DNA from 4 places in the Peribacillus sp. JNUCC41 genome. Region 3 is predicted to be linked to each of the others. Evidence: riboswitches for the same ligand, from Rfam matches in the RefSeq annotation. Region 3 holds a riboswitch; each other region holds the start of a gene.
What was found. A riboswitch is a leader RNA that binds a small molecule or an ion and turns the genes downstream of it on or off. The one in region 3 is predicted to bind S-adenosylmethionine.
Positions count from the first base shown of each region.

Region 1: it holds a riboswitch for S-adenosylmethionine, as region 3 does, so the genes downstream of both, JNUCC41_RS06340 (5-methyltetrahydropteroyltriglutamate--homocysteine S-methyltransferase) here and JNUCC41_RS22560 (YezD family protein) in region 3, are expected to answer to the same signal.
Region 2: it holds a riboswitch for S-adenosylmethionine, as region 3 does, so the genes downstream of both, JNUCC41_RS07005 (methionine ABC transporter ATP-binding protein) here and JNUCC41_RS22560 (YezD family protein) in region 3, are expected to answer to the same signal.
Region 4: it holds a riboswitch for S-adenosylmethionine, as region 3 does, so the genes downstream of both, JNUCC41_RS14440 (methionine biosynthesis PLP-dependent protein) here and JNUCC41_RS22560 (YezD family protein) in region 3, are expected to answer to the same signal.

Region 1 covers NZ_CP062163.1:1,266,341-1,269,576, forward strand. Annotated here, with positions in the region: gene JNUCC41_RS06330 (glycerol-3-phosphate responsive antiterminator) at 1-185, opposite strand, end outside; gene JNUCC41_RS06335 (hypothetical protein) at 350-778, opposite strand; SAM riboswitch class I at 945-1,046, shown strand; gene JNUCC41_RS06340 (5-methyltetrahydropteroyltriglutamate--homocysteine S-methyltransferase) at 1,129-2,232, shown strand; gene JNUCC41_RS06345 (hypothetical protein) at 2,380-2,904, opposite strand; gene JNUCC41_RS06350 (CaiB/BaiF CoA transferase family protein) at 3,149-3,236, opposite strand, start outside.
Region 2 covers NZ_CP062163.1:1,391,737-1,394,972, reverse strand. Annotated here, with positions in the region: gene JNUCC41_RS07010 (O-acetylhomoserine aminocarboxypropyltransferase/cysteine synthase family protein) at 1-848, shown strand, start outside; SAM riboswitch class I at 966-1,078, shown strand; gene JNUCC41_RS07005 (methionine ABC transporter ATP-binding protein) at 1,232-2,266, shown strand; gene JNUCC41_RS07000 (methionine ABC transporter permease) at 2,259-2,927, shown strand; gene JNUCC41_RS06995 (MetQ/NlpA family ABC transporter substrate-binding protein) at 2,943-3,236, shown strand, end outside.
Region 3 covers NZ_CP062163.1:4,655,642-4,658,877, forward strand. Annotated here, with positions in the region: gene sat (sulfate adenylyltransferase) at 1-149, opposite strand, end outside; gene JNUCC41_RS22555 (phosphoadenylyl-sulfate reductase) at 179-883, opposite strand; gene JNUCC41_RS22560 (YezD family protein) at 1,064-1,207, opposite strand; SAM riboswitch class I at 1,378-1,486, opposite strand; gene ssuE (NADPH-dependent FMN reductase) at 1,766-2,299, opposite strand; gene JNUCC41_RS22570 (TetR/AcrR family transcriptional regulator) at 2,511-3,098, opposite strand.
Region 4 covers NZ_CP062163.1:2,974,115-2,977,350, forward strand. Annotated here, with positions in the region: gene metC (cystathionine beta-lyase) at 1-331, opposite strand, end outside; gene JNUCC41_RS14440 (methionine biosynthesis PLP-dependent protein) at 328-1,440, opposite strand; SAM riboswitch class I at 1,527-1,640, opposite strand; gene fumC (class II fumarate hydratase) at 1,965-3,236, shown strand, end outside.

The DNA.
Region 1 (3,236 bases), 2.1 Mb from region 3:
CTTCTTATGCCATGGATCAAATCGACATGGTATATCATTTTCTTATTATGCTGCTTTGCCATCATACTTACGTTTTTCAATTGTGATATATGCAAATCAAGAAACACACCTATTTCATAGGAACTTTCTAAAAATCTTTCGAAATCCTTCATGCTTGCTGAAGCAGGCAAAATCTTCTGATCCATCATTATCCTCCTCATTCCCAGAAAAACTCAAAACTTCAAGTCATTTAGTATATTTTAAAGAGCTTGATTTATCAAACACATTTTTTCATGACCCATATCACCATAACACTATCATACCTGGCACTCCCTTTATAGTTTTCGGCTAAGGATGTATGTAAACTCGATCATAAAGTAAGTTTCATTTTCAATGCACCTTCGACGAGTTCATACGATTTAATTGTGCCAACGGGAATTTTCCTCACGATTTTCCAGGCGTTAACATTCATTTTGATCGTTCTTTTTTCAAATTCAAAAAATGGCGGTCTGTTAAATATCCTTTGGTTGATGAATTTCCTGTCAATTGGTTCCATTTCCACTAATTCAAATAAAATCGTTCTTTTTTCCACAGATACCGGTTTTAATGTAATCCGGAAAGCTACGTTTTTCTTAAACATCATTTTTTTCACTTCCGTCGTTCCGGAAAGCACGATATGTTTTGGCGTAATTTCGATATTAATATCCTGACCATCTGATTTACTTCTTATGATTTTCTCTATCATGGCTTCAGTTAAAGTTATCGTTATGCCATTTTTGAATGGACTGAATGTATTCATCCTTGCATTCCCCTCCTGCCGCTCATATGAATCTTCGGTTATAGCATATGCCGGGTTCCCTGATGTAGTAACACAGAACAATAATCGGTATATTCAAAATCTTCCACCTTCAACCCTTGACCTTTATAAAAACTACCTGTATAGTCATAATTAATTTAATAGACAACTCTTATCCAGAGAGGTGGAGGGACTGGCCCTTTGATACCTCAGCAACAGACTGATCATGTACTGTGCTAATTCCAGAAGTGTAAAAACTTGAAGATAAGAAGAGTATATAGCTTGGTTGCCAACACCTCTTCTTATTTTTAAGAAGAGGTGTTTTATTTTTAAAAGGAAAGAAGGAATGCAACATGTCCATCACATTAACGAAAGCACCATTCAGGGCCGATCACGTCGGAAGTTTATTAAGACCAGAACGTTTACATATTGCCAGAAAGCAATTTAAGGAAGGTACCATTTCAGCAGAGCGGCTTCGTGAAGTTGAAACCGAAGAAATCAATCGGATTGTCGAAAAACAAATTGAAGTTGGATTGGAGGCCGTGACGGACGGTGAGTTCAGACGAACATGGTGGCACTTTGACTTCCTCGAACATTTAAATGGAATCGAGGGATATGTGACTGAAAAAGGGCTCACGTTCGATGGTGTGGAAACAGAAAGATATAACGTTCGCAATACCGGGAAGGTTTCATTCAATCCTGAACATCCTTTCATTGGTGACTTCATTGAATTGAACAAAATCGTGAACGGACGCGCAGTTGCCAAGCAAACCATTCCCAGTCCGAATCAATTATTTGCTGTAGGCATTCATAATGAAGACATCTACCCTGATATTGAAGACTATGCAAATGATATCATTAAAGCATATCAGCATGCTTTGAAAGCCTTTTATGATGCAGGTGTGCGTTATCTTCAATTGGATGATGTATATATTGCCAGACTTTCAGCTCCGGATTTCCAGTTCAAAGATGGAAAATATACGAGGGAACAGTTAATCGATCTTGCACTTCGCGTAATTAATGGCGCATTGGAAGGCAAACCAGAAGACCTTGTCGTCACTACACACCTATGTCGTGGGAACTACCAGTCGACTTGGGCGTTTGAAGGAAGCTATGCCCGTATCGCCCCAACTTTATTGGCAAAAGAAACAGTGGATGGATTTTTCTTGGAATATGATGATCAACGCTCAGGGGATTTCAAACCATTAGAATACATTCAAAATGGCGGTGCACGGGTCGTACTGGGTGTCGTTACTTCAAAAAATGGAGAAATCGAAGACAAGGAAGCTGTTAAGGCACGCATTGAAGAAGCCTCGCACTTCGTTCCTCTCGAACAATTATGCTTAAGTCCGCAATGCGGGTTCGCCTCCACCCATCACGGCAACAAGCTGACCGAAGAACAACAATGGGAAAAGCTGAAGTTCGTCGTTGATGTAGCAAAAGAAGTTTGGAAATGATTTTTTTGCGGAGACTTTAATCCGTTCGAACAACCTAATCGGCATCAATATAAGCGTGCCGATTAGGTTTATAATAAAAGCGTAAAAGACATCCATCCCTAAATCCGAGAGCAAACAAAAAAGAACGGCCACCAGCACGTCCCTTTTTTACTTGCAGCTTTCATCATCATCCATTTTCTTCACAAATATATCATCCGTCACCCTATCTTCCAGCTTGTTCCTCAAGGCCAATTCCGCGGCCTTCCCATCACTAGGCGACCCGTCCGAGAAATACATCGGAAACAACGAGAAGAACATAACATAGAAAGAAAAATAGATGAATTGATACCAGATCACCGAGCTGTCCAGGATATCCTGATACACTAAGCTATAGATGATCAGCATGCTGACTAAATTAAAGATAGCCCCTCCTAAATAGATCAGCGTATTCGTCAATCGATTATCATGTTTCAGTCCCTTGAACTCGCAAGTCCCATTCCAAAAATAATATTTCCTCACCTCTATGTTCCGAAAGGCGAACAGTTTATTGCCACAACCGATCAAGATTTTCTTTTCTGATCCCCCAAAGATCGTGACAAAAAAAATATGCCCGCTCAAATGTATCAGCGTAACGATCGGCATGATCAAAAAAAAGGAAAATAGAAATTTAATGATATCAGAGAGACCAAACATGTTTATGCAACCCTCCTTACCTGAGCAATTTCTTATCAGATGCTACTCTGATACCCTGCCCACATTCGTTATAACTAGTAAATTTTCACAGTAGTGATATATCGCTTACCACAAGTGCTATTGTTCTCCTTCTGCTTAATCCGGGCTGTTTCCAGGTTTTTAGGCCTGACTCCAGCTTAATTCAAAGAAACAGGCTACCTCCTTCCGAAAAAACTCGGAAAAGTGATAGCCTTAACATCTTCATTTATCGATTGGGGGTGTGAAGAATTTCTTCGTTGTTTTGTCCTGGCCTCAAGCCTGCATGTTTATATTCAGGGGTGAAAACCGATGTT
Region 2 (3,236 bases), 2.2 Mb from region 3:
CGATCGGTAATCCAAGTTTGAGGGTGCTTGATATTGAAGCGGTAGCGAAAATCGCCCATGAAGCCGGCATACCTTTAATCATTGATAATACCTTTGCAACACCATATCTTTGCAGACCAATTGATTTTGGCGCGGACATCGTCATCCATTCCGCTACAAAATGGCTTCTGGGAAATGGAACGACACTAGGCGGTGTCATCGTGGATGGAGGGAAGTTCGATTGGAACTCGCCAAACTACCCTGGCTTCACGGAGCCTGACCCAAGTTATGACGGTCTGGTATATGCCGAGGCAGTTGGACCTGCCGCATTCATAACGAAAGCCCGAGTCCAGTTACTTCGTGATTTAGGCCCTGCGCTAAGTGCCCAAAGTGCATTCCAGTTTACGCTTGGACTTGAAACGCTGCATGTAAGGATGAAAGAGCATCTATCAAACACCAAGTCTGTCATTGAATATTTAAAAAACCATCCTGCCGTGACTTGGGTTTCGCATCCTGGTGATGAGGATCATCCCGATAAGGCCCTTGCGGATAAATATTTGCCTAAGGGAGCTGGATCTGTCGTGACTTTTGGAATACAAGGTAATCGCGAAGCTGGGGCAAAACTTATCAATTCGGTGGAATTATGGTCCCATGTGGCGAATGTAGGGGATGCGAAGAGCTTGATCATCCACCCAGCCAGTACGACCCATCAACAATTGAATGAGGCGGGTCTTGCGAAAGCGGGTGTAAGTGCCGATCAAGTCCGTTTATCAATTGGGATTGAAAATGTAGACGACTTAATAGAAGATTTAGAGCAGGCAATTGAAAAAGCGACGAATATCGTCTCCTTGACTTCCAAAACGCTTTAAGCAGAGTTCCTGTTCATTCTTGAACTAGAAATAATATACATTGCGCTCCTTTTTTATCTATGATAAAATTTCTCCATACTAAAGAACTTAATGATGTACAAATATTCTATATATTAGCTCTTATCAAGAGAGGTGGAGGGATGTGCCCGATGAAACCCGGCAACCGACAAGGAGATTTCCTTGGAAAGGTGCCAATTCACACAAAGTTTAATTACTTTGGAAGATGAGAGAAAGGCCTGTTTCTTCACCTGCCTTTCTGCTCATGCAGAAAGGTTTTTTCAGTTTTAATGGGGAAAACATGTGCATGTTATGAGAAACAGACTAATAATGTAAAGAAATCAACTAAGTTCATAGGTTTTATTGGATAAAAGAGGTGAGGATTAATGATTACATTGACGAAAGTCAGTAAGCTGTTCCGAACAGGAAAAGGAAACAGTGAGACGATCAAGGCTGTAAATAATGTGAATGTTGAAATAAATAAAGGCGAGATTTTCGGTATCATCGGTTACAGTGGAGCGGGGAAAAGTACTTTAATCAGAATGCTCAATGGATTGGAAACTCCTACAGAGGGATCCGTTGTGGTGGCTGAGAAGGAAATTTCAAAAATTAAAGGGGCTCAGCTCCGTAAGGCACGTCAAGAAATCAGCATGATTTTCCAACATTTCAATCTATTATGGTCAAGGACCGTTCAGGATAATATTTCTTTCCCATTGGAAATTGCTGGTGTTTCTAAAGCGGAACGGATCAAGCGTGTGAACGAATTGATCAAGTTAGTCGGACTGGAAGGCAGGGAAAAGGCCTATCCTTCACAATTAAGCGGAGGGCAAAAGCAAAGGGTGGGCATAGCGAGGGCTTTGGCAAATGACCCTAAAGTGCTGCTGTGTGATGAAGCGACATCTGCCTTGGATCCGCAGACTACCGACTCCATACTCGAATTGCTTGTTGACATCAATCAGCGCCTAGGATTGACGATCGTCTTGATAACACATGAAATGCATGTAATACGTAAAATCTGTCATCGCGTCGCCGTGATGGAAAACGGGCAAGTTGTTGAACAGGGTCCTGTCCTGGATGTTTTCAAGAATCCTAAAGAACAAATGACAAAGCGTTTCGTGCAGCAGGTAACGGAACCGGAAGAAACGAAAGAAACGATGGACCATTTGCTCGAACGTTATCCTGCAGGCAAAGTGATTCAATTGACCTTTGTAGGTGATCATGCAGAAAGCCCGTTGATCACCAAGCTTGTACGTAACTTCGAGTTGGATGTCAATATCGTTCAAGGTAAGATATCCCAAACAAGAAGCGGTTCATATGGAACATTGTTTATCCATCTTGATGGCACTGAGGATGAAATGCTCCGCGCAATCGAATTCATTAAAGCACAGCAGGTAGGCGTGGAGGTGATTACTCATGCTTGAAGAATTATTGCCGAATATTGATTGGGAAGACATTATTGAAGCAACGAAAGAAACGCTTTACATGACAAGCGTCTCTGTAGTGGCAACCTTTTTTATAGGCATAATATTAGGATTGATCCTGTTCCTGACAGGGAAGGGTAATATGTGGGAAAATCGGGTGATTAACGGGGTCATGAGTGCTATCGTTAATATATTCCGTTCCATTCCATTTCTTATTTTGATCGTGCTGCTCATTCCTTTCACTAAAGCACTCGTCGGATCCATGATCGGAGAGAACGCTGCACTGCCGGCACTTATTATCGGGGCTGCCCCATTTTATGCGCGTATGGTTGAAATCGGCCTGCGTGAAATCGATAAGGGTGTAATCGAAGCCGCTAAATCCATGGGGGCAAAAACGAGTACGATCATTTGGAAGGTCCTTCTTCCAGAGTCGATGCCTGCCCTTATTTCCGGGATTACGGTAACATCGATTGCATTGGTTGGATATACCGCAATGGCCGGGGTCATCGGTGCAGGCGGACTTGGTAATCTAGCCTATTTGGACGGCTATCAAAGAAATCAAAATGACGTTACGCTTGTAGCGACGATCGTTATTCTAATTATCGTCTTCATAATTCAAATTATTGGAGATGTGATTACATCTAAATTGGACAAAAGATAAAGGGAGATGAATAGGATGAAAAAGTTTTTAGGCTTTGCATTAATTTTAGTGTTATCTATCGCTTTGGCTGCTTGTGGAAGTGAAAAGGATAAAGGCGGCAGTGGTACGGAAAAAGAATCGAAGAAATTAGTTGTAGGGGCATCCAATGTTCCGCATGCTGAAATCCTTGAGGAAGCTAAGCCGCTTCTTAAAGAAAAAGGAATCGAATTGGAAATCGAAACATTCCAGGACTACGTTTTACCGAATAAGGCGTTGAATGATAAGGAATTGGATGCTAACTATTTTCAGCACATTCCTTACTTAGAGTCG
Region 3 (3,236 bases):
TTAATCGGACTGTAGGCACCAGTGCCTATCAATTCAAGATCACTTAAAGCGATTTCATCGATTTCGATTGACTTTGTTATTTTACTAAAATCATATTTTGGTTCCCAAAGATCGATTAATGTTCCTCCGTGCGGTAGACTGATTGTCATGCTAATTTCCCCCTATGGTTTCTATTTATTTAAGATAAATGCAATCCGCATTCCGTTTTTTGTGCTCCTTGCCAACGGCCTGAGCGTAAATCATCTGCATTGAATGCAGGTGCTGTACACGTTTTACATCCAATGCTAGGATATCCATTATCATGCAGGATATTATATGGAAGTCCGTTTTTGTGGGCGTAGCGCCAAACATCTTTCCATGTCCAATGTATGAGTGGACATATTTTAACCGACTTGAACTTATTATCCTTATTGATATACTCGGTTTTAGCCCTTGTTTCGGATTGCTCCCTCCGCAGTCCCGAAAGCCAGGCTGTTGCCGTTGAAAGCACATCGGTAAGCGGAATGATCTTACGGATGTTACAGCACTTATTGGAATCACTAAGCCATAATTCATCCCCATATTCCGCTGCTTGTTCTTCAAGCGTCAAGGCAGGTTTCTTCATTTCAATTGAAAGTTTTGGATAGCGCTTCTTCACTTGCTCGATCAATTGGTAAGTCTCTTCAAAATGAACATCTGTATCAAGGAAAACAATTTTTGCCGAAGGGTTGACCTTCGCCAATAAATCAGTAAGCGCGATGCCTTCAATACCAAAACTGCAAGCATAAATCAGTTTGTTTCCATAATGGTCATTCGCCCATTGCAGAACTTCCAAAGCTCCTTTTGTGTCACTGTCTTCAGGAAATACAGGGAATTCCCCTGAATTGAAATTTTCATAGTTTATTAATCCAGCCAACTTTTGTAGCCCCCTCTAAAAACTTGCTGTATCAGGTTAGAGTAACTGTTGATCAATACCCGTTAATCTTCCCCAGTTTATTTGATTCTAGGAAAAAGAGACGAATCTAACCAATACTCTCTATATATCAGTTAAACCCGCCTCTAGTTTTTCTAGTCAGCAGATACCTTATTTAATTCTTAATTTTTCATTTCTTTCCATTTGAATGATTTTACCATCCTGGACTATAAGTGTAATGGATCCATATTTCATTGAATTAAGCATTTCTTGAAGTCGTTCAAATATTTCTTCAAGCTGATTCTCTTTATCCAAACCAGTTCCTCCTTTAAGAAAATCCGCGAATATTTTATTTTCGACGCTGATTAAATGAATTTCTTAGTTTTATATAATTCCATACAACCTTACATTGTTATGGTTTACCTGAAATTTTTCCAAAAACAAAAATCTTTCCATGATGGAAAGATCCCAAGGTAAATATCATTACCTTATCTTCCAAAATGATCAACATTTTGTTGGAGGTAGCACCTTGCATCCATCATGCAGGTTGCTGGACTTCAAAGGGCCAATTCCCTCCGTCGCTCTGGATAAGTTTTATTATTTTAAATATTAACATATATTTAATCCTTGTCAATGGAGTTTTCTTATAAAATAACTTGGTTTAATATTATGGATGAACTGTTATTTTTATACACACTATTCAATTTATGATTTTATGTTCATTTAAATACGAAAATAGACTCATTTTTTTAGATAAAGTCTCCAAAAAAAATGAGTCTATTTTCATTAATAAACCTATTATGGACGGCTGTAATTACGTTAAGAAATACGTTTGAATGCCAGTCCTTTTGTTAAAGGGATTACTTGAATTCATTAATTTCTTAACTGTATCGCTTCTACAAATTCTTGAACTTGACTCTGGACACGATCAATTAAATGTGAATCATTAATCGGATTTTCAGAATTCTGTTTATCTATTTCCTTATCAACAAAATAAATGCCCTGAAGCGGCTCTCCTTTTAATATTGAGATTAATGGTTTAAGCGCATAGTCAATCGCCAATAGATGCCTGTTACTTCCACCAATCATGATTGGCAGAACTGGCTTACCCTTAAAAGCGCCTTCTGGCAGCAAATCAATCAAGGCTTTTAATACACCTGTATAAGAAGCCTTATAAACCGGTGAACCAATGATTATTCCTCTGGCTGCTTGAATTCTCTCTGAAAGTTTTAAGATATCTTCGCTATTATATTTCCCTTGGAATAAATCATCTGCTGAGAAATCCGTTATTGAGAAATAAGCTGTGGTAAATCCTTCTTTTTCGACCAATGATTGAATATGTTTTAGTGAAATGTCCGTTCTTGATGGAATAGCCGGACTTCCTGATAAAATTACGATATCGCTCATTTAATACCCCTCCATTGTTACATGATTTCCAGATAAAATCTTATTAAAGCATTTCGTGCAGTATGCATTTATCGTAATAGTCTGAAAAATATAAGTCAAATCTTACACTCTGGTTTAATGGATTCACAAATTTGACTGCGTCGTTTCTGAATGCATATAAAACGGTCATATTTGCGGCTTGATGCACATGCCTTTAAATATGACCGTTTCATTATGTATGATTTTGTTTACCATGAATACCATATACCAAAAGTTGTGCAATGTTCTTAATTCGTTCAGAAGTAAAATACGGCTCCTTTTTTTGTTGATGGATCTCATAATGTGTAGATAATGCCAATGTAAAAGAAATGATCCCTACATTAAATAGGATAATGTCAGAGATATATTGTATCTCTCCGCTATCTATTCTCTTTTGTATTTCAATATGCTTGGCATTTGGCTTGAAAATCTGATCTATATATTGCTTTGAAATATCTTGATCGAATTGTGTTTCCCTAAATAATATTGAAAACTGTTCTTTATTCTCAAGTATTTTTTTTATCATGGTGCAAACATGATTCTCCACTAGTTCATCCGTGGCTAGATGGCTAGTCACATCTTCGGATTCCTCGTTTTCATCAGGGGTGATTGTAGCCAAAAGCAAATCTTTTTTGCTGTCAAAGTATTTGTAAATAGTAGCTTCGGAAACATTGCATGCAGAGGCAATTTCATTCGTTCTTGTCATATCAAAACCTTTAGTGGCAAAAAGAGTCCGGGCTACATTTATGATTCGTTCTTTGGTTTGCTGCCCTTTTTTCAAAAATATCAACCTTCTTTTATAAAGATAAGACCGGTTTCACCAATCTATTTCTATGATATCTCGGTGGTAGCAATCGGTCAATATTACCTTTGATTTGTTAGAATTAATATTCCCATATATCATAAATAGAAAACATCG
Region 4 (3,236 bases), 1.7 Mb from region 3:
TGACCATCCTGAACGTTCCGCCGTACACATCTTCGGAAATGACGATATGATCCCCGGCAGACAATAGCAGGAAGGCTGTTGAAATGGCAGCCATACCTGATGAAAAAGCAAAGCCGTGAGTGCCTTCCTCAAGTTCGGCAATGATGTCTTCAAGTGCTTCGCGAGTCGGGTTCCCGCTTCTGCTGTAATCATATTTGCCAAATTGATCGATATCGGATTGATGGAAAGTCGATGCATGCTGAATGGGGACGCTCACACCGCCCGTTGCCGGATCGAATTTATGCTGATTATGAAGTAATTTCGTTTCAAAGCTAAAATCATGACCTGTCATCGTAGCGCCTCCCTTTTTACATGTGCGAATGCTTGCTGCAAGTCCTGAATCAAATCATCGCTATCCTCGATGCCAACGGAGAAGCGGAGCAGGCGATTACAAACTCCATTTGCCGTTCTGACTTCAAGCGGTATATCGGCATGCGTTTGTGTGGCAGGATAGGTGATAAAGCTTTCAACCCCTCCAAGGCTTTCTGCAAAGGAAATTAATGAGAGCGATTGTAAAAAGGGGTTGACCGCCGATTCATCAATGATACGGAATGAAATCATGCCGCCTTTGCCGGGATACAATACGTCCGTGACACAATCATGTTCCGACAAGTAATCTACAAGTATTTTGGCATTCTTTTCATGACGCTCCATCCGCAATGCCAAGGTTTTCATTCCACGCATCATCAGCCAAGAATCAAAGGGGCTCAAGACAGCTCCGGTACCATTATGATGGAAGGCTAATGCATCACATAATTCAGCGCCGCTAGCAACGATCAGTCCGGCGAGCACATCATTATGACCACCGAGATACTTGGTTGCACTGTGAATCACGATATCCGCTCCAAGCAGGATGGGTTGTTGGATAAGAGGCGTGTAAAAAGTATTATCAACGATTAATAATAAATTATATTGTTTGGCCAATGCGGCAACAGCGCTAATGTCCGTTTGCTGCATAAGAGGGTTAGTGGGAGTTTCGATGAAGATGGCTTTCGTGTGAGGAGTGATGGCTTTTTCAATATCCTCCAAACAACAAGTGTTTACATAGTCACACTGCAATCCCCATTTTTTAAAACCTTGTTCTAACAGACGATATGTACCACCATAAAGATCTTCGCTGACAATCCAGGCATCACCTGATTTAAAAAGGGCAAGGATAGTGGAAATGGCGGCCATTCCTGAACTGCAGGCATAACCTTGGTCGCCTTTTTCCATATCGGCGATGGAACGCTCCAATAATTGGCGTGTAGGATTACCTGTTCTTGTGTAGTCGAATCCCGTCGATTGGCCAATTCCTTCATGGCGAAAAGCTGTTGAAAAGTATACTGGCGGATTGACTGTTCCTGTCGCCGTTTCGCTGCGGTTTCCTAATTGAGCAAGATATGTTTCAGTTTTGTACATGGTTTTCACTGCTCCTTTGAGTTATATAAAATAAAAAAAAGTCTTCTTTAAGAAGAAGACTTTGATTAAGTAAGGACGAGTCATTCTTCTTATCTTCCAAGTTCACAAACTTGTGGAATTAGCACCTTTTCATTGGTTTGAAACAAATGAAGGTTGCTGAGGTGTCATCGGGCCATTCCCTCTACCTCTCTCGATAAGAGTTTAGATTATTCAATTTCTTTTGAATTTACTATATATACAAAATACTGTCAAGGACATTTTGGGATGGATAATGCTTGGATGTTCATGACCAGGTTAATTGGTGCCTAGTGCGTCAACACTTTATGTATCTATAAAAAAAATATCCGAATCTTCATATAAACACGAAGGGGCATGGGATTTTCGGAAAAAGTGAAAGGTCAGCGGATATTTTTGCTTTAAAATAATAAAGTTTGTACAATGTATGGAGAGAAAGAATAATTCGACATTATTCATTTCATATGCAAAAAGTCTCAATGAATAGTGCAAACATAGGAGGAGAACACATGGAATACAGAATCGAACGAGATACGATGGGTGAAGTGAAAGTTCCTGCTGATAAATATTGGGGAGCACAAACCGAGAGAAGCCGTAACAATTTCAAAATCGGTAACGAAAAAATGCCGATTGAATTAGTTCGTGCATTTGCATACGTTAAACAAGCTGCGGCAAAGGTGAACTATGATCTTGGTGATCTTTCGGAAGTTAAAAAGAATGCCATCGTCAAGATTTGCGGCGAAATCCTTGAAGGAACGCTAGATGAGCATTTCCCGCTTGTAGTTTGGCAAACGGGAAGTGGTACGCAAAGTAATATGAACGTGAATGAAGTGGTCGCTAACAAAGGAAATGAATGGTTAAAAGAAAATGGTGAATCGGAAACCCTTCATCCGAATGATGATGTTAACAAGGCACAGAGCTCAAATGATACTTTCCCGACAGCCATGCATATTGCTGCCTTTATGGAAGTCGCTGAAAAATTGGTTCCTGCCATCAAAGCTCTTCGTGATACATTCGATACAAAAGAAAAAGAATTTTGGGATGTCGTGAAAATTGGCCGGACACATCTTCAAGATGCTACACCATTAACATTGGGACAAGAGATTTCCGGTTGGAAAGCGATGCTCGACAAAGATCTAGCGATGATTGAGGAAAGCAGCCAAAAATTATTGAACCTTGCACTAGGAGGAACGGCTGTAGGAACCGGAATCAATACAAAAAAAGAATTCCCGGGACTTTCCGCCAAACAAATTGCAGCTGATACTGGATATCCTTTTGTCACATCTGATAATAAGTTCCATGCATTGACAAGCCATAACGAAATCGTCTACGCACACGGTGCTTTAAAAGCATTGGCAGCGGATTTAATGAAAATTGCGAACGATGTCAGATGGCTGGCAAGTGGGCCAAGAAGCGGAATCGGCGAAATAGCCATTCCGGAAAATGAGCCAGGCAGCTCCATCATGCCAGGTAAAGTCAATCCAACACAAAGTGAAGCGCTTACCATGATTGCAACTCAAATCGTGGGTAACGATGCTACAATTGGCTTTGCAGCAAGCCAAGGTAATTTTGAATTGAATGTATTCAAGCCTGTCATCATCTATAACTTCCTGCAAACGGTAAAATTATTGACGGAAGGCATTCATTCATTCAACGATAATTGTGCGGTAGGCATCACTGCAAATGAGGATAAAATCAAAGAAAATGTAGAACGCTCCCTTATGTTGGTAACAGCATTGAACCCGCATATCGGTTATGAAAAAGCAGCCAAAATCGCCAAA